DNA from 4 places in the Bradyrhizobium cosmicum genome. Region 2 is predicted to be linked to each of the others. Evidence: predicted binding sites of a transcription regulator. Region 2 holds the regulator's gene; each other region holds the start of a gene.

Region 1 (4,330 bases), 2.2 Mb from region 2:
ATGATGCGGAAATTGCGCTCGGCGGCGTTGAGGCGAATGACATCGCGCAGGAATTTGCCGAGCTCGCGCGTCGCTTCTCCCGTGACACTGCCGGGCTGCGGCACTTCGACCGCGAAGCTGCGGAAATCCGGCAGCTTCAGCTCTTTCTTCAACAGCCCGCCATTGGCGTGCGGATTGGCGCCCATGCGGCGATTGCCCTCGGGTGCCAACGCCTGGAGCTCGGGGATCAGTGCGCCGCTCGTGTCAAAGAGCTTTTCCGGCTCGTAGCTGCGCATCCAGTCTTCGAGGATTTTCAGATGCGCCGGATTCTCACGACAGCTTGCAACCGGCACCTGATGCGCGCGCCAGAAGCCCTCGACCTTCTTGCCGTCGACTTCCTTCGGGCCGGTCCAGCCCTTCGGGCTGCGCAGCACGATCATCGGCCAGCGCGGCCGCTCGATCTCCTTGCGGCCGTCGCGGGCGTGCTGCTGGATCGAGCGGATGCTGGCGAACGCGACGTCGAACGCATCCGCCATGGCCTGGTGCATCAAGATGGGATCGTCGCCTTCGACGAACAGCGGCTCGTGGCCGAATCCGCGGAACAGATCGCGGATCTCCTCGTCGCGCATCCGCCCGAGCACGGTCGGGTTGGCGATCTTGTAGCCGTTGAGGTGCAGGATCGGCAGTACCGCGCCGTCGTGCACGGGATTGAGGAACTTGTTGGAGTGCCAGGACGCCGCGAGCGGGCCGGTCTCGGCCTCGCCGTCGCCGACGACGCAGGCGACGATCAGATCGGGATTGTCGAACGCGGCGCCATAGGCGTGCACCAGCGCATAGCCGAGCTCGCCGCCCTCGTGGATCGAGCCCGGCGTTTCCGGCGCTGCATGGCTCGGAATGCCGCCGGGGAAGGAGAACTGCCTGAACAGCTTGCGCAATCCGTCCGTATCGCGCGCGATGTTCGGGTAGATCTCGCTGTAGCTGCCTTCGAGATAGGTGTTGGTGACCATGCCGGGGCCGCCATGGCCGGGACCGCAGACATAGAGCACGCTGAGATCCAGCGCGCGGATGACGCGGTTGAGGTGGGCGTAGATGAAATTCAAACCGGGGGTCGTGCCCCAATGGCCGAGCAAACGCGGCTTGATGTGCTCGGGCCGCAAGGGCTCGCGCAGCAGAGGGTTATCGAGCAGATAAATCTGCCCGACGGAAAGGTAGTTCGCGGCGCGCCAGTAGCGATCCAGCAGATCGAGGTCGCTGCGCGCTAAAGCCGATTGTTGTTGATTTTTCATATTCCTGCCGACTTTCACCCCAGCGACCGTCACCAACTTTGTTCCGGCACGATTGATCCCCGTCCGACATCAAACGGGATGGCCATGACGGGCGTGTTGCGTGATGTCAAAAGACCGCGCCCGAAATTTGGGCGGCTCCTGTGCATGGGGTTGTTTTCCAGCTTTTCGTTCTTGTTCTTGATTTGTTCCGGGCGCGTGCTATCTTGGCTTCATGAGTCGAGCATCCTCTCGTGCCCTCAAGCACCCGCCGGTCACGGCGCCCTCCGAGCCGGCGGGTGCGCCTTCCGATTTTCCCGCCGCTTTCCCCGAGCTGGCTGTCGCCATCGACAGCCAGCGCAGGCGCGGGCGGGGCGCGCAATCCAACGCCAGCGGCCGCTATGAGGCCGAGGCGCGGGTCGCCTTCGACGATGGCTGGCAGAGTCTGGAAGAGCTGCCGCCGTTCAAGACCACTGTGGCCGTCGACACCTCGCGCAAGGTGATCACCCGCAACGAGTCGCCCGACATCGGCTTCGACCGCTCGATCAATCCCTATCGCGGCTGTGAGCACGGCTGCGTCTACTGCTTCGCGCGCCCGACCCATGCCTATCTCGGCCTGTCGCCGGGGCTCGACTTCGAGTCGAAACTGTTCGTCAAGCCGGAGGCGCCCGCGCTGCTCGAAAAGGAGCTCGCCGCACCCGGCTACGAGCCGCGGATGATCGCGATCGGCACCAACACCGATCCCTATCAGCCGATCGAGCGCGAGCGAAAGATCATGCGCGGTATTCTGGAGGTGCTGGAGCGCGCCGGCCATCCCGTCGGCATCGTCACCAAATCGGCGCTGGTGACGCGCGACATCGACATTTTGTCGCGGATGGCCAAGCGCAACCTTGCCAAGGTTGGTATCTCCGTCACCTCGCTCGATCCGAAACTGGCCCGCACCATGGAACCGCGAGCGTCGACGCCGTCGAAGCGGCTGGAGGCGCTGAAGCAGCTCTCGGACGCAGGCATTCCGACAACCGTGATGGTCGCCCCGGTGATCCCTGCGCTGAATGATTCCGAGATGGAGCGCATTCTGGATGCGGCGGCCCACGCCGGCGTCAAGGAAGCCTCTTACATCCTGCTGCGGCTGCCGCTGGAGGTGCGCGATCTCTTCCGTGAATGGCTGATGGCGAACTATCCGGACCGCTACCGCCACGTCTTCACGCTGATCCGCGACATGCGCGGCGGCCGCGACTACGACGCAAAATGGGGCGAGCGGATGAAGGGCACCGGCCCGATGGCCTGGACCATCGGCCGCCGCTTCGAGATCGCCTGCGACAGGCTCGGACTCAACAAGCGCCGTGCGAAGCTGACGACGGATCACTTTGCGAGGCCGAAGCCGGACGGCGCCCAGCTCAGCCTGTTCTAGTAGGAATGCAAACGAGGCGTAGCATGAGTAAAGACGTCCCCGGTCCGATTCCGCGGCTCACGGTCATCACGCTGGGCGTGAGCGACATCAGCGCCAGCATCGCCTTTTACGACGCGCTCGGTTTCTCGCGCCGCCTGAAGGCGACCGGCGAGGCTGTTGCCTTCTTCGACACCGGCGGTCCGGTGCTCGCGCTGTTTCCCTGGGATCAGCTCGCGGCGGACGCCGTCTCGCCCGACAAGCCGAGGCCAACGACCTTCCGCGGCATGACGTTGGCCTGGAATTGCGCCACGCGCGAGGAGGTCGACACGGTGCTCGCCTTCGCCGTTGGCAAGGGCGCTGCGCTGCTGAAGCCCGCGCACGAGACCGACTATGGCGGCTATTCCGGTTATTTTGCCGATCCCGACGGCCATCCCTGGGAAGTCGTGGTCGCGCCGGGCATCGAGGTGGGAGAGGACCGTCGAGTGCATCTGGCAGAGTAGGCTGCTGGCCTGAATAGCGGGAATTGTCCGGGGTTCCCGGTTGCGCGAGCAACGCCTCTTGCGCAGGATCCCGGTCATGATTCGGGACAAGTCCGCCGGGAAGCCAGCCAAAGACGCGCCAAAGAAGGACGCCGGCAAGAGGGCCGCGCCGGCGAAGGCGAGCTTTCGCCGCGAGCGCGCGCTGATCAAGCGCGGCGTGTGGCCGATCGCGGGCTGCGACGAAGCCGGCCGCGGGCCGCTGGCAGGTCCCGTGGTGGCGGCGGCCGTCATTCTCGACCCCGACCGCATCCCCCGCGGTATCGACGATTCCAAGCGGCTGACGGCGGAGGAGCGCGAAAAGCTGTTCGACAGGATCTGCGCGACCGCGCAGGTCTCGGTCGCCGTCGCCTCGCGCGCCCGGATTGACCGCGACAACATCCTGCGCGCCTCGCTATGGGCGCTGAAGCGCGCCGTGGTGGCGCTGCCCGAGCAGCCCAGGCATGTCTTCGTTGACGGCCGCGACCGGCTCGACACCGAATGCGATTGCGAGCCCGTAATCGGCGGCGACGGTATCGTGCTGTCCATCGCCGCGGCCTCGATCGTCGCCAAGGTGACCCGCGACCGGCTGATGTGTGCGCTGGCGCAGGACTGCCCGGGCTACGGTTTCGAGCAGCACAAGGGTTACGGCGTTCCCGAGCATCTCGACGCGCTGAACCGCCTCGGTCCGACCGTCCACCACCGCAGCTTCTTTGCCCCGGTTGCCGCTGCGCGCGCCAAGCACATGCCCTGGACCGTCGAGCCGGTGGGGGACCTGTTTGCCGTCACCGAGGTCGAGCTGCAGGTGGAAGCAGGCGTTGAGATCGATGCGTCCCTCGGGCTCTAGAGCAGACTGGCGTTGCCACGACGCGTCACGCCCTTTATCAAAACAGACGTGAGCGAATAGGGCCGGCTGGACGGGTTGGCTGCATCTTTCAGGCGTTGCATGCGGTTTACCTCCCTGGTCATCGAGCTCATTCGCGCCCGGCCGCGGCTGATCGTGTGGATCGCCGTGCTGCTGCAGGCCGCGATGTGGCTGTTCGTGGCGCTGGTGTTTTACCGCAGCCCGCCCGGCAGCCTTGCGACGCTGCTGGCGTTCGGTCGCGAGTACCAGGTCGGCACGGATCTTGGGCCCCCCTTGCCGGTCTGGCTGGCCGACATCGCCTATCGCGCCGCCGGCGGCC
Region 2 (4,330 bases):
GTACCAAGCCAGCACGGCATCGAGCCCCGTGCTCCCGATCACCGGCAGGGCCACCATCTGGCTCAGCCCAGCTGTGCGGGCCTGAGCTGCCGCGATCGAGCCGTCATGCGCGAGGTCGTCATTGAGCGCGGGCATGCCGGTGGCCCAGGCGCCGCCGATGCTGCCGTCGCCGTGAGCGATGGATTTATCCGCATAGAGCGCGGCGAGGTCGGTCTGAGCGCTGCAATCGCCGGCGCGAAACACCAGCGCCGAGCGGGCCTCGTTCGGGACCCAGATCTCGAAGCGTCGCGCGATCGGCGTGGCCTGGGCCGAGAGGAAGGTCAGCACCCAGGTCTGATCGGTGCCGGTCCGGTAGGGCACGCCGACACCGAGATTGATCCCGACCTTGGCGGCGTCCTCCCAGCGCAGGAAGCTCTTGGCGTCGTGCAAATCCTTGATGATCAGCGGCAGGTCGGCTTTCCAGGTGCGGCCGGGCAGGCCGAAGCCGCGCGGAAACCGGGTGTGGCGGGAGTTAAACTCGAACATCTCCGCCGCGCCGTAATAGCCGTCGACCAGCCCCATCTCGTGGGACATTTGAGCGTCGTTGTGCCAAAGCTCGATTGCGCCGACATGTGCCTCGTCGTCACCGCAGAACAGCACCATGACGGCTTGCAGGAATTCGCCGGCGAATACCGGCACGGCCACGCCGCAGGTGAGGCCGGCTGCGAGCGCCTGATCCGTCCGCTTGAAGTAGGAATTCGCGAATTTGGTGAGGATCACGGGATGGCCGCAGGCCCAGGCCTTGCCGGGAAGGCCCTCGTCATACCCGAAACGCAGATCTTCGCTGGCGGCCTTGAACGCGGATAGCCCTTCGCTGTAGAGGCCGCCGCCGAATTTCAGCCGCATGCGCGTCCGGTCGGGCACCCAGAGTTCAACGACGCGAATGAAGGTCTTCATCGAACGTGCCCGCCTCCAAGAGCCAAGACACCAGCCGGGACACCAACCGGAACAGCATCGGCCATTTGCTTGCGGAACGGACGTTCAAAATTCAGGCAGGACCGCGCAAACTTCGTGCGGCGGAGAGGGATGGTGGGCTGGCTTCGCCGTTTCGGGTTCTGGAGACGCAAACCAATCCGTGTCGCCGGCCTCGGCCGGCGATGGCGATTTCAATCCCGTGTCCCGACTCGAAGGCCGGGGATGGCTGCGTTAGCCGATCGGCAGGCGGGTGATGGTCGGTCGGCCGTTGGCGTTGGACTGCGGCTTGTTCTCGCCAGGGGGCTGTGTCACCGGCAGTTGCAGCACGGTCGCGTGCTGGCCTTCGACGAGCTGCGTCACCAGCACGTATTTGCCGTCGGGGAATTCGATCGCGTCATGATGACGGTCGGGAATGTGTGGATCGATCTTGCCGAACTTGCCGACGCGGGAGTTTACGGTGCGCGTCCAGATCCAGCGATTGTCGTAGCGGACGTTGTCGGCGAAGGCGAGCTCCGTTCCCGGCAGCAGGCAGACCGCAACGGTCGGATCAGCTGCGGAGGCAAAGCCGCGCGTCGAGGTGCCGCGGAAGGTTGTCGAGACGATCGTCTCGCCGATTTCCGCGGGACGCGATGCGACGGCATGCAGGCTGTAGTCACACATCGGGATGCTCCTCATGCAAGATAGCAGCCCGCGCCTCTTCTGAGGCGGAGGCCTCTATCAGAGTGGAAGCACCAAGCGTCTGCCCGGTTGTAGGCAAATCTGCGGCTCGCCGCCGCAGGCCGCGATCACATTATCTTTTTCGACCGCGCTGGGAACAATGCCTGTTGCCGTGCATTCCGGCCGCGCGTGTCAGCGCCCCGCAGGCGCCGACCAGCCCGAATACTGCCAGCCCGGCTGCGACGGCTGCTCCACCGCGTTGCGTGCATTTCTGACTTGTTCGCTCACGGCGTTGTCCTTGCGGACGTGGTGCCGCGCTTGTGCGGCAACGGCCTGCGACGCTGATGCTGCGACCAGCGCCGCCGTGACTGCGCTTATGATGATCTTGCGCATGACTTCTCCTCGACTCTTCAAGGCCGCACAGCGATGAGTGCTTCGTGCGGCGTGTCGAGGATGTAGCGCCGGAGGAGGGGGCGGATAATCTGCGCGAAACCAGAAGGACTATCCAGCGGGAGCGGACAATCGTCCGCTCCAGTCGTTGACCGCGATCGCTGATCGCGGACGGGTCTAGTATTTCCGGTAAAGCCCGATCAGCTTGCCCTGGATCTTCACCCGGTTGGGCGGCAGGATGCGCACTTCATAGGCCGCATTGGCGGGCTCGAGAGCGATCGAGGCGCCGCGGCGGCGGAAGCGCTTGAGCGTCGCTTCCTCGTCGTCAATCAATGCCACGACGATATCGCCGGTGTCGGCGCTCTCGTTGCGCTGGATCAGCGCCATGTCGCCGTCGAGGATGCCGGCCTCGACCATAGAATCGCCGCGCACTTCCAGCGCGTAATGCTCGCCCGAGCCGAGCATGTCAGGCGGTACACTGATGGTGTGGCTGCGGGTCTGCAACGCCTCTATCGGCGTACCGGCGGCGATCCGGCCCATGACCGGTACCGCGACGGGACGCTCGCCCTCGTCGGCGGGCGGGCTGGAGGTGGTGCGTACCTTGCCGAGATTGCCCTCGATGACGCTCGGCGTGAAGCCGCGGCGGCTGCCGGCGGCGGCCTGAAGCTCGGGAAGCTTGATCACCTCGATGGCGCGGGCGCGGTTCGGCAGCCGGCGGATGAAGCCGCGCTCCTCGAGCGCGGTGATCAAGCGATGGATGCCCGATTTCGAGCGCAGATCGAGCGCGTCCTTCATCTCGTCGAAGGAGGGCGGCACGCCGCTTTCCTTCAGCCGTTCGCTGATGAATCGCAGAAGCTCGTATTGTTTGCGCGTTAACATCTCGACCAAAATCCCCCGGTTGATGTCGTCCGATTCCGAGACGCTGAATTCAGCAGTAAGCCGCTACATGCTCGAAACAAATCATGAACGGACACTATATGTTCGATACATGTTCCGCAACTGCTTAATTTACCGTGAACGCCGCAGAGTTCGCGGAACGCATGCGAACGAGGCGGTCAGACGGGCAGTCGCAACACCTCGCAGGGCGCGCCGGATTCGGCCTTCGGCGCGAACGGCGCGCGCACGAGAAGTGCCTGTGCTGCAGCGAGATTCGAAAGCAGCGAGGAATCCTGGTCATCGACGGGAATGGCAGCGAGCGTGCCGTCATCACGCAGCTCGAGGCGTGCGCGCAGATAATCCTCGCGCTGGTCATTGGCGCGGACGTCGCGGCCGAGCACCGCGCGCTCGCGGCGGTGATGAATCACCGAGCGGCCCGACAGCGCACGAATCAGCGGTACCATGAACAGGAAGCCGCACACGTAGGATGACACGGGGTTGCCGGGCAGGCCGATCACGCGCATCGCCCCGAGCCGGCCGTTCATCATCGGCTTGCCCGGCCGCATAGCGATCTTCCAGAACGCCATCGAGACGCCTTCGTCCCGCAGCGCCTGCTGGACCAGATCATGGTCGCCGACCGAGGCGCCGCCGGTCGTGATCAGGATATCGGCGCCACTCTCGCGGGCGCGCCGGATGCCGGCGGTGGTCGCTGCAAGCGTGTCGGCGGCAATACCGAGGTCGATTGTGTCGGCGCCTTCGCTGCGGGCGAGCGCATGCAGGGCGTAGCCGTTGGAATAGACGATCTGGCCGGGACCCGGCGCGCTGCCCGGCATCACCAGCTCGTCGCCGGTGGCGAGGATGGCGACCTTCGGACGGCGGCGGACGGGCAAATGCGGGTGATTCATGCCGGCGGCGAGCGCGAGGTCGCGCTCGGTGAGGCGGGCCCCCTTGCGCAACAGCACGTCTCCTTCCGAGAAGTCGACGCCGGCGGGACGGATGTGACGCCCGGTCACGGCGGCTTCCCTGATCGTGACGCGCTTGCCCTCGGCAACCGTATCCTCCTGGATCACGACGGCGTCGGCACCATCAGGAACGACGCCCCCGGTGAAGATCCGCACCGCTTCGCCGGCGCTGACCGTTCCCGCAAACGGCCGGCCCGCCGCGACCTCGCCGATCACTTTCAGTTGGGAATCGATCTTCGCCGCATCGGCCGCGCGCACCGCATAGCCGTCCATCGCCGACATTGCCTGCGGCGGCTGCGTCCGCAGCGCGGCGATATCGCGCGCGAGCACACGGTGAAAGGCCTGGCCGAGGGCGACCGCTTCCTCGGCCAGAGGCTCTGCACCCGCCAGCACGGACGCAAGCGCATCGGAAACCGGCATCAAGGCCACGGGTCAGACTCCTGCGAGCACGTTCTGCAAATCGGCGGCGAGAGTTCTAGCTGAGTGCAGGC
Region 3 (4,330 bases), 1.7 Mb from region 2:
CGATGCGCTCGGGTCCTTCCACCCGCACCACCGCATGCAGCGCGCGGCGCCAGGTGAACTGATGCGGCGGCCCATCGGGCACGGTCGCGAACGGCACATTGATCGGCTCCGGTCTGTCGAACAGCCGCAAGGGACGCAGCGGCGGCTCGTTCTCGGTGCGCGCCGGCCATTCGGCCTGCATGGCGACGGCGAGATGGTGCTGCGCCGGCGCTGCCAGCACCGCACATTCGGGGATATGCGTATCCTGCGGCAGGTGCACGACAACGCGCTTTCCGCCGATGCGCGCGGCGATCCGGTCGATCAGCGCGGCGAGCTCGTCATTGTCATGGACATGGGGGTCGAGATCGCGCTGCTCCTGCACCACGATCTCGGTGCGGCTCGCCGACAGCCGCACCATGTCGAAGCCGAAGCCGGGATCGAGGGGGTCGGCGAGCGCGTCGAGGCGCTCGCGGAACAGACGGTCGATGACCGCGCTTTTCGTCACCGGCCGCCCGGTCTCGACCATGATCGCGCGCACCACGCCGTCGGTGCGGAAGAAGGCGGCTTCCAGCCGGCGCGCGCCCTTGCCCTGTTTCTCCATGGATGCGATCAACGTGTCGGCAAGGCGCGACAGCGTCATCGCGATCATGGTGTCGGTCGCGATCGGCTCGGCGAAGCGCTTCTCCACGATGTAATCAGGCAGCGGCTTTCGCGGATTGATCGGCGCATCGCCCTGTCCCAGCGCATGCGCGAGCAGCGTGGAGAACCGCGCGCCGAAGCGTGCCGTGATCTCGCCTGGCGCGCGCGCAGCGACATCGCCGATGATTTTCAGGCCCGCTCGGCGCAAACCGGTGGTGATGGCTTCGCCTGCACCGAGCGCGGACACCGGAAACCGGTCGATCGCCGCGGCTTCCCCGCCATCGGCAACGATGGTGCCTGAGGTCTGCCGCGTCAGCGTACGCGCGCAGACCGAGGTGCCGGCAATCGCCGCACTGACGGCAAAACCCTGCCGGCCGAGCGCACGGACCAGCGTCTGCAACAGTGCCGCTTCGCCGCCGAACAGATGCGCGCAGCCGGTGATGTCAAGGAACAGCCCGTGCGGTGGATCGAGCGCCACCAGCGGCGTGAAGCGGTCGCACCAGTCGGCGATGTCACTGAGCGTCTTCGCGTCGGCCACGACATCGGCGTCGAACACTTTCAAGTCCGGACACATCGCCCGCGCATTGGCCAGCGGCTGGCCGATATACAGCCCCAAACGCGACGCCGCATCGTCAAGCGCATGGATCACCAGCGCGTTGTTGTCCTTGATGACGACGATGCTGGGCTCATTGGTCTCATGCAGTCCGACGTTGCCGAAGAACCGCTGGATCCGGTCGATGGGCAGGCGCGGCAGCCACAGGCTGAGGATGCGCCGACGGTTCACTGAACTGGCACTCATCACATTTCCATTCCATGATCCACCGGCCGCACGGGCCATGACGATTGCGCAACAGCTCGGCATCGAAGCGCGGCGCGCCCCATGCACTCCACATCGCACCCGGCGGCGAATGCGCAGCGCGCAGCATCCACCGCGTCTCGGCGGTCGAGGGCAGCGGCTGCGCCGCCATCCGCAACATCAAGCCGGTGACACCGGACGATTGCGCGGCCAGCGTCAGCTTGCGGCTCGCCACGAGGTCGAACTGCCGCGTCTCACCCCAGAGTTCGAGCACGACCGCGCCGAGGGCATCGCAGGCGAGCGCATCGGCCGAACTGCGCAGCGCGCTCTCGACATCCGCAGCGCGCACCATCACCACGCGGCGCGGATCGAGGCCGAGCTCGGCCAGCCCGCTCATCGACAGCGCGCCGGTTTCCAGTTCCGAAAAATCCTGCCGCACCCACAGCAGCGGCCGGCGCGCCGACACGCGCCCCGCGAGACCCATGACGAAACCCGTCGCGGCCGCCCCCTGCCGCCCCTCGCAAAACACCTCGTGGATCACAGCGCGCGCGAGCCCGCCCTTCAGCGCGCTGTCGACCTCGCGATGGCCAAGCGCGACGCGATCACGCTGATGCACGACCTCCGCCGCTTCGATGCGCTCGATCTGGCCGCGCAAGGTCGCAAGCGCGCTGATGCGTGCGCCGCTCATCGTCGCCGCTCCTTCAGGGGTGATTGCCAAGGCTCTCAAAAATAAGAACCTGCGGCTGGCTCATTTGTTCATGATATGTTCTAATATAAAGCTAACGGCGGCCCGGGCGTCAATCGAATTGGCGTTCGGTCTGATTCATGAGTTGAATCAAAGGGATTCCACGATGGACGTACAACGTAAGCTGGAGATCCTGGCGGACGCCGCCAAATACGATGCATCCTGCGCCTCCAGCGGCACCGAGAAGCGGGATTCCAGCGACGGCAAGGGCATGGGTTCGACCGCGCCGGGCATGGGCATCTGCCACTCCTACGCGCCGGATGGACGCTGCATCTCCCTGCTCAAGGTGCTGCTGACCAACGCCTGCAATTACGATTGCCTCTATTGCGTCAACCGCGCCTCCAGCAACGTGCCGCGCGCCCGCTTCACCATCGACGAGGTGGTCAAGCTGACGCTCGACTTCTATCGGCGCAACTACATCGAAGGGCTGTTCCTCTCCTCCGGCATCATCCACAGCCCCGATTACACCATGGAGCAGGTGGTCGGCGTCGCGCGCAAACTGCGCGAAGAACATCACTTCCGCGGCTACATCCACCTCAAGACCATTCCGGAAGCCGACGACGCGCTGATCGCGGAAGCCGGCAGATATGCCGATCGTCTCTCCATCAACATCGAGATGCCCGAGGAGACGAGCCTGCAGCAATTCGCGCCGGAGAAGGACGTACGCGCGATCCGCCGCACCATGGGCCGGCTGCGGCTGAAGCTGGACGAGGCCGAGGACAGCCGCAGCGCAAAGACGAAGGCCAGGCCGCAACGCTTCGCGCCCGCCGGCCAAAGCACGCAGATGATCGTCGGCGCAGATAGCGCCTCCGACCACACCATCCTGCACACAAGCTCCAATCTCTACGGCTCATACAAGCTGAGGCGCGTCTACTACTCCGCCTTCAGCCCGATCCCCGACGCCAGCCGCGCCTTGCCTCTGGTGCAACCGCCGCTGCTACGCGAACACCGGCTCTACCAGGCCGACTGGCTGATGCGGTTCTACGGGTTCGACGTTGCGGAGATCGTCGACGACAGCGCCATGCTGCCGCTCGACATCGACCCCAAGCTCGCCTGGGCGCTGCGCAACCGCGACCGCTTCCCGCTCGACATCAACCGCGCCAGCCGCGAGGAGCTGCTGCGCGTGCCCGGCTTCGGCACCAAGACGGTCGAACGCATCATTGCAACGCGGCGCACCACCACGATCCGCGTTGCCGATCTGGCGCGGCTGCATGTTCCCCAGAAAAAGGCGCTGCCGTTCATCGTCCTCAGCGATCACCGGCCTGCCCCACATCGGCTCGATGCGGCCGGGCTCATCGAGCGGTTTAAGCCGAAAGCAACGCAACTGGGATTTGGCTTCTGATGCTGTACATCACCCTCGACACCGAAACCGATTTCGACGGCTGGCGCAAAGCCGCACGCAGCCTCGTGCTGCATCATATACAACCCACCGACATCACCTGGACCGTGCAGGGCGGCGAAGCGGAGCTGTTCGCACCGCCCGCGCCGTCTCCGATCCTCGAGGTAAACGACGGCACCTTCAACGTATCAGGCAAATTCGTCGACCTCGCACAGTCAGCAATTCTGCACCGCGATCCCCAGCGTTTCGCCATCCTTTATCGCCTGCTCTGGCGATTGAAGGACAATCACGATCTCATCGAGGTCGCGACCGACCCTGATGTAGCGCAGGTCATTGCGATGGCGAGAGCGGTCCATCGTGACGAGCACAAGATGCATGCCTTCGTGCGCTTCCGCGAGATCGGCAGGGAACGGCAGGCGCATTACGTCGCCTGGTTCGAGCCGGAGCACCACATCGTCGAGCTCGCCGCGCCGTTCTTCGCCAGGCGCTTTGCCGACATGCCCTGGTCGATCCTGACGCCGGACCTCTGCGCGCATTGGGACGGCCACGCGCTCTCGTTCACGCCGGGCGTCAGCAAGAGCGAAGCACCTGCCGAAGACCGGCTGGAGGAAACCTGGCGGCGTTACTATGCCAGCATCTTCAATCCGGCGCGGTTGAAGGTGAAGGCGATGCAGGCGGAGATGCCGAAAAAATACTGGAGGAACCTGCCCGAAGCCTCAATCATTAAGCCTTTGATCGAGGACGCCGAGCGCATGACCGGCGCCATGCTCGCCTATGCCGCAACCGACCCGCACAAGCCACAAAAGCGACCGGAGGTTCCGATGACACGCAA
Region 4 (4,330 bases), 2.1 Mb from region 2:
CGCGCCGGCTTGCGCTGCTCGGCACCGTGGCCGCGCTTGGCGTGGCCGTGCTCGCCAGTTCTCCCGGCTCTTCGCCGCTCGGGATGGCCTCCTTCATCGCACCGGCGCGGGCCGCCGAGGCTGCCGCGACGCCGCCGGGCTTCGGCGATCTCGTCAGCAAGGTCAAACCCGCCGTCATCTCGGTGCGAGTCAAGATCGACCAGGACAACGACAAGAGCGCAATGCTGCAGCAGAACCGGATGGACTCCGACGAGGATTCGCCGCTCGACCAGTTCTCCCGGCAGTTCGGTTTCCGTGGCCCGGGCGGCATGAACGGCATGCCGCGTCAGCGTCACCAGACGATCACGGGTGAAGGATCCGGTTTCTTCATCTCCGCCGACGGCTATGCCGTGACCAACAACCACGTCGTCGACCACGCTACGTCGGTGCAGGTGACGATGGACGACGGCACGGTCTACACCGCGAAGGTGGTCGGCACCGATCCCAAGACCGATCTCGCGCTGATCAAGGTCGATGGCAAGAAGGACTTTCCGTTCGTCAAATTCTCCGACCAGAAGCCGCGGATCGGCGACTGGGTGGTCGCGGTCGGCAATCCCTTCGGCCTTGGCGGCACCGTGACCGCCGGCATTGTCTCGGCCAGCGGCCGCGACATCGGCAATGGTCCCTATGACGATTTCATCCAGATCGACGCGCCGATCAACAAGGGCAATTCCGGCGGTCCGGCCTTCGACATGAGCGGCAACGTGATCGGCGTGAACACCGCGATCTTCTCGCCGTCGGGCGGTTCGGTCGGCATCGGCTTCGACATTCCGGCCTCGACCGCAAAACTCGTCGTCGCGCAGTTGAAGGACAAGGGCGTGGTGACGCGCGGCTGGCTCGGTGTGCAGGTGCAGCCGGTGACTGCTGACATTGCCGACAGCCTCGGTCTCAAGGAAGCGCGCGGCGCGATCGTCGACACTCCGCAGGATGGAAGTCCGGCGGCGAAGGCGGGCATCGAGGCGGGTGATGTCATCACCGCCGTCAACGGCACGGCCACCAAGGACTCCCGTGATCTCGCCCGCACCATCGCCACCTTGGCGCCGGGGAGCTCGGTGAAGCTCGATGTCTTCCACAAGGGGGACAGCAAGACCGTGACGTTGGCGCTTGGCGAGTTGCCGAACGAGCAGCACGCCAAGTCCGGTGAGGGCAAGGCGCAGCCCGGCGCCGGCACACCGCGCCTTGGGCTCAGCCTGGCTCCGGCCGGCGACGTCCAGGGCGCGGGCCAGAAGGGTGTCGTCGTCACCGAGGTCGATCCGGAGGGGCCGGCCGCGCAACGTGGCATCCAGACCGGCGACGTCATCCTCAATGTCGGCGGCAAGCCCGTCGCCAATGTCGGCGAGGTCCGGTCCGAGCTGGCGCAGGCTAAATCGTCCGGCAAGAACAGCGTGCTGTTGCAGGTGAAGAGCGCGGAGGCGACCCGGTTTGTCGCGGTACCGCTGGCGTAAGTCGAGCTATTCCAGCGCAAACGCCAAAAGGCGGCCTTCGGGCCGCCTTTTCTCGTTCGCATCCGAGATACCCACAGGCCGCCGATAACATTCGCGTTAACGGCAGCAATGATGACGGGTTCGTCCGAAAAAGCCGCGTTCGCTCGTCACTGTGCGTGTTGCGCTTTGGCGCCAATGACGGTGCCAGGCAAAGGACGGAGTAGAACTCCGGACGTCGGGCCGTCTTGTGGAACCTGACGTTTGCATTTGATCGGTGCCGACATGGATCGATTGAAGCTCTCGCTGACGTGTGCGCTGCTGGTGGCGCCGATCGTGATGACGAGCGGAAGCGCCCTCGGGCGCGACGATGGCCGCTACGCCAACTCAGCCTTGAAACCCTGGTTCGATAGCCTTCGCAGCCATCTCGGCCCGTGCTGCTCGGATGCAGACGGATTTGCGGTGTCCGATCCCGATTGGGAATCGCATGACGGGCACTATCGCGTGCGGCTCGACGGGCAGTGGGTCGACGTGCCTGACGAGGCCGTCATCACCGAGCCGAACCGTGCCGGCCGCACCATGGTCTGGCCGGTCAAAACCGCGTTCGGGATATCGATCCGCTGCTTCATGCCGGGCAGCATGATCTGACGCTGCGTCACCGTTTGCTGGATTTGCGCTTCGCGCTCTTCTTCGCCTTCTTGGTTGTCTTGCTTGCCGTTTTCTTGGTCGTCTTTCGCTTCGACGCCTTCTTCGGGACTTTCTTGCCCTTCGCGCGTGCTTCCGACAGGGCGATTGCAATCGCCTGCTTGCGGCTCTTCACCCGTCCACCGCGGCCGCCCGGGCCGCTTTTCGCGTTGCCCTTCTTGTAACGACGCATTTCGCGCTCGACATCATCGCCGGCGCTGCGGGAATAGCGGCGTTTCGTTGCCTTACGTGCCATCGACTCTCTCCCTTGGCATCGGGAAAGAACCGTATCGCTGACGCAACGTTCCAGGCGCGAGGCGCGCCTCAGAACGAGTTCGCCAGCTCGATCTCCGCCTCGAGCACCTGGATGCGGCGCGCCGCCTCGGCGGAGGACAGATCCCGATTGTATTGCCCGGGTTGATAGGCCTCCTCGCTCAGCCGCTTCAATCTCAGGCCTTGCGCCCGCGTCATCTGCTCCGCGAGGAAAGCCCTGGCGTCATATTTACCCTGAACCTGCATCTGACCTCTCCGTTCTGGAATCTCGGCTTGACTATATGTTCTTATTTTGTTCTAACAAGCCATGGACAACAGAATTAATGAAATTAGACGTAAAATCAGTGCCTTGAGGCTGGCAATGGCCGATATGGAGGCGTCGGTGCGCGACCTCGTCAATCGCGATCGCGACTGCACGGAAAAGGCCCTGGCGCAGATGGATCTGCGCCGGAACATCACCTTGCTGATCGGCGAATGGAAGGCTGCCGGCGGCGGTGATGTCCTGCCTGACGTCCGCGACCGGGTGAGCCTTCGTCCCGTCAAGACAGCCAGCAATCCCCCGCGTGCGATCGCGCGCCGCTGAAAGCTTTGGGAGCGTGCGGTGGAGGAAGACCCGGACGCGTACCGGATTCTAAAACTGCGCGCCGAGATTCTCGAGCTCGGCTCAGCCATCCGGCAGTTGCAGCGTGCGGGCCTCGACGATGCCGCAGCCCAGCTCCTGATCGCACGCAAGCGTGCGCAGCTCGATCACCTCGTGAAGACAAGCTCCGCAGTCGGTCGTCCAGGCAATCACTGACATCCAGGGTGGCTAAGGCCCACGCGTGCTCAATTGATCGTCGAAGCAAAAAAAGCCCCGCGTCACCGCGGGGCTCAGTGATTGCATCGTCTTCTGGCACTCACTTGCTGTTGGTGGTGCCCTTGTTGTTCGTCATGGTGCCGCCCTGATCTGAACCGGGGCCGGAGCCGCCTTGACCGGAGGGATCGGCGCCCTTGGATTTCGTATTCGCGCCTGTCGTCTGCGACGACTGGGTCGCGGATTCGTGCTTGGCTTTGTGCGACTTCGCCTGCGCGGCGAACGGGGCGGCGGCGACGCCGGTGGCCAGCATCACGGCGAGAGCAAGCTTGGTGGTCTTCATGCGCGGGAACTCCCTGAGTTGAATTGACGCAGGCAGCCAACCGCCATTCACCGCGGGGGTTCCGATTGAACGGCCCCATGCGCTTCACGCGCGCTTCAAAATTCCTTGTCCTCGGCGATCATGAACACGATTCCCGTGAGCGTCGCGCCGATCGCGAAGGTGGTCACCAGCGTGACGACGAAGACGACCGCCGCGGACCTTCCGCCGTGGCTCAACAAGTTCCCGACCGCCGGATTGGACAGGATGAGAGCAAGACCGAAGGCGAGGCCGAGCGCGGCGCCCATGAGCGCATGCGTCATCAGCCTGATAATGCCAGTGGAAGAGAGGAGGCTCGGCGACTTCTTTGCGCGCATGGACCGCCTCTGAATATGGCGAAAAAACGCGAGTGATGATTGCGGGTTCCATTCTGATCAAAGATTTGTCATTCGCCGCTTCATCCGACGTTCATGCCTGTCTTGCGAGGATGAACCCTATCAACACGACACGGGAACTCCGATATGGGTAAGGTCGTCTTTCTCTATCGCTCGCTCGCCTATCGCAACGCGGCCGCGGACATGCTGCGCAAGGCACGCACGCTGCCGCGCGGCGCCGAGCGGAGCGCAGCCCGACGCTACGCGCGGGCGCTGCGCGATCTCTCGCAAACGGAAGCATGGCTGGAAGGACGTCTGGCTGACGAGTCTCGGCCGATGACGCGTATCAGGGTCGTCGCGTCGCGCTAACCTGAAGCCCGCTGAAGAGCCTCGGAGCGAACCGCGTCGAACTTTCCCGCGCTGGTCG

The links. The regulator LexA, encoded in region 2, represses DNA repair genes until DNA is damaged. The targets are predictions, from matches to a motif close to TGTTCNNNNTGTGTTCNG.
Region 1: FNV92_RS27285 (PA0069 family radical SAM protein) is a predicted target of LexA. The motif match lies at 1,438-1,455, and genes of this name have one in related genera.
Region 3: FNV92_RS24835 (ImuA family protein) is a predicted target of LexA. The motif match lies at 2,168-2,185, and genes of this name have one in related genera.
Region 4: FNV92_RS26880 (DUF3072 domain-containing protein) is a predicted target of LexA. The motif match lies at 2,700-2,717, and genes of this name have one in related genera.

What each region holds. Positions count from the first base shown of each region.
Region 1 is NZ_CP041656.2:5,683,166-5,687,495, reverse strand. It holds gene FNV92_RS27290 (phosphoketolase family protein) at 1-1,265, opposite strand, end outside; gene FNV92_RS27285 (PA0069 family radical SAM protein) at 1,477-2,652, shown strand; gene FNV92_RS27280 (VOC family protein) at 2,676-3,131, shown strand; gene FNV92_RS27275 (ribonuclease HII) at 3,208-3,993, shown strand; gene FNV92_RS27270 (glycosyltransferase family 39 protein) at 4,093-4,330, shown strand, end outside.
Region 2 is NZ_CP041656.2:3,484,019-3,488,348, forward strand. It holds gene FNV92_RS16780 (GAF domain-containing protein) at 1-936, opposite strand, end outside; gene FNV92_RS16785 (hypothetical protein) at 1,186-1,614, opposite strand; gene FNV92_RS16790 (hypothetical protein) at 1,804-2,004, opposite strand; gene lexA (transcriptional repressor LexA) at 2,179-2,880, opposite strand; gene FNV92_RS16800 (molybdopterin molybdotransferase MoeA) at 3,057-4,268, opposite strand.
Region 3 is NZ_CP041656.2:5,145,913-5,150,242, forward strand. It holds gene FNV92_RS24830 (Y-family DNA polymerase) at 1-1,417, opposite strand, end outside; gene FNV92_RS24835 (ImuA family protein) at 1,314-2,102, opposite strand; gene FNV92_RS24840 (putative DNA modification/repair radical SAM protein) at 2,266-3,501, shown strand; gene FNV92_RS24845 (UdgX family uracil-DNA binding protein) at 3,501-4,330, shown strand, end outside.
Region 4 is NZ_CP041656.2:5,599,225-5,603,554, reverse strand. It holds gene FNV92_RS26895 (Do family serine endopeptidase) at 1-1,484, shown strand, start outside; gene FNV92_RS26890 (hypothetical protein) at 1,746-2,108, shown strand; gene FNV92_RS26885 (DUF6496 domain-containing protein) at 2,116-2,400, opposite strand; gene FNV92_RS26880 (DUF3072 domain-containing protein) at 2,469-2,663, opposite strand; gene FNV92_RS26875 (hypothetical protein) at 2,779-3,000, shown strand; gene FNV92_RS26870 (hypothetical protein) at 3,019-3,213, shown strand; gene FNV92_RS26865 (hypothetical protein) at 3,314-3,553, opposite strand; gene FNV92_RS26860 (hypothetical protein) at 3,649-3,906, opposite strand; gene FNV92_RS26855 (hypothetical protein) at 4,051-4,272, shown strand; gene FNV92_RS26850 (HWE histidine kinase domain-containing protein) at 4,269-4,330, opposite strand, start outside.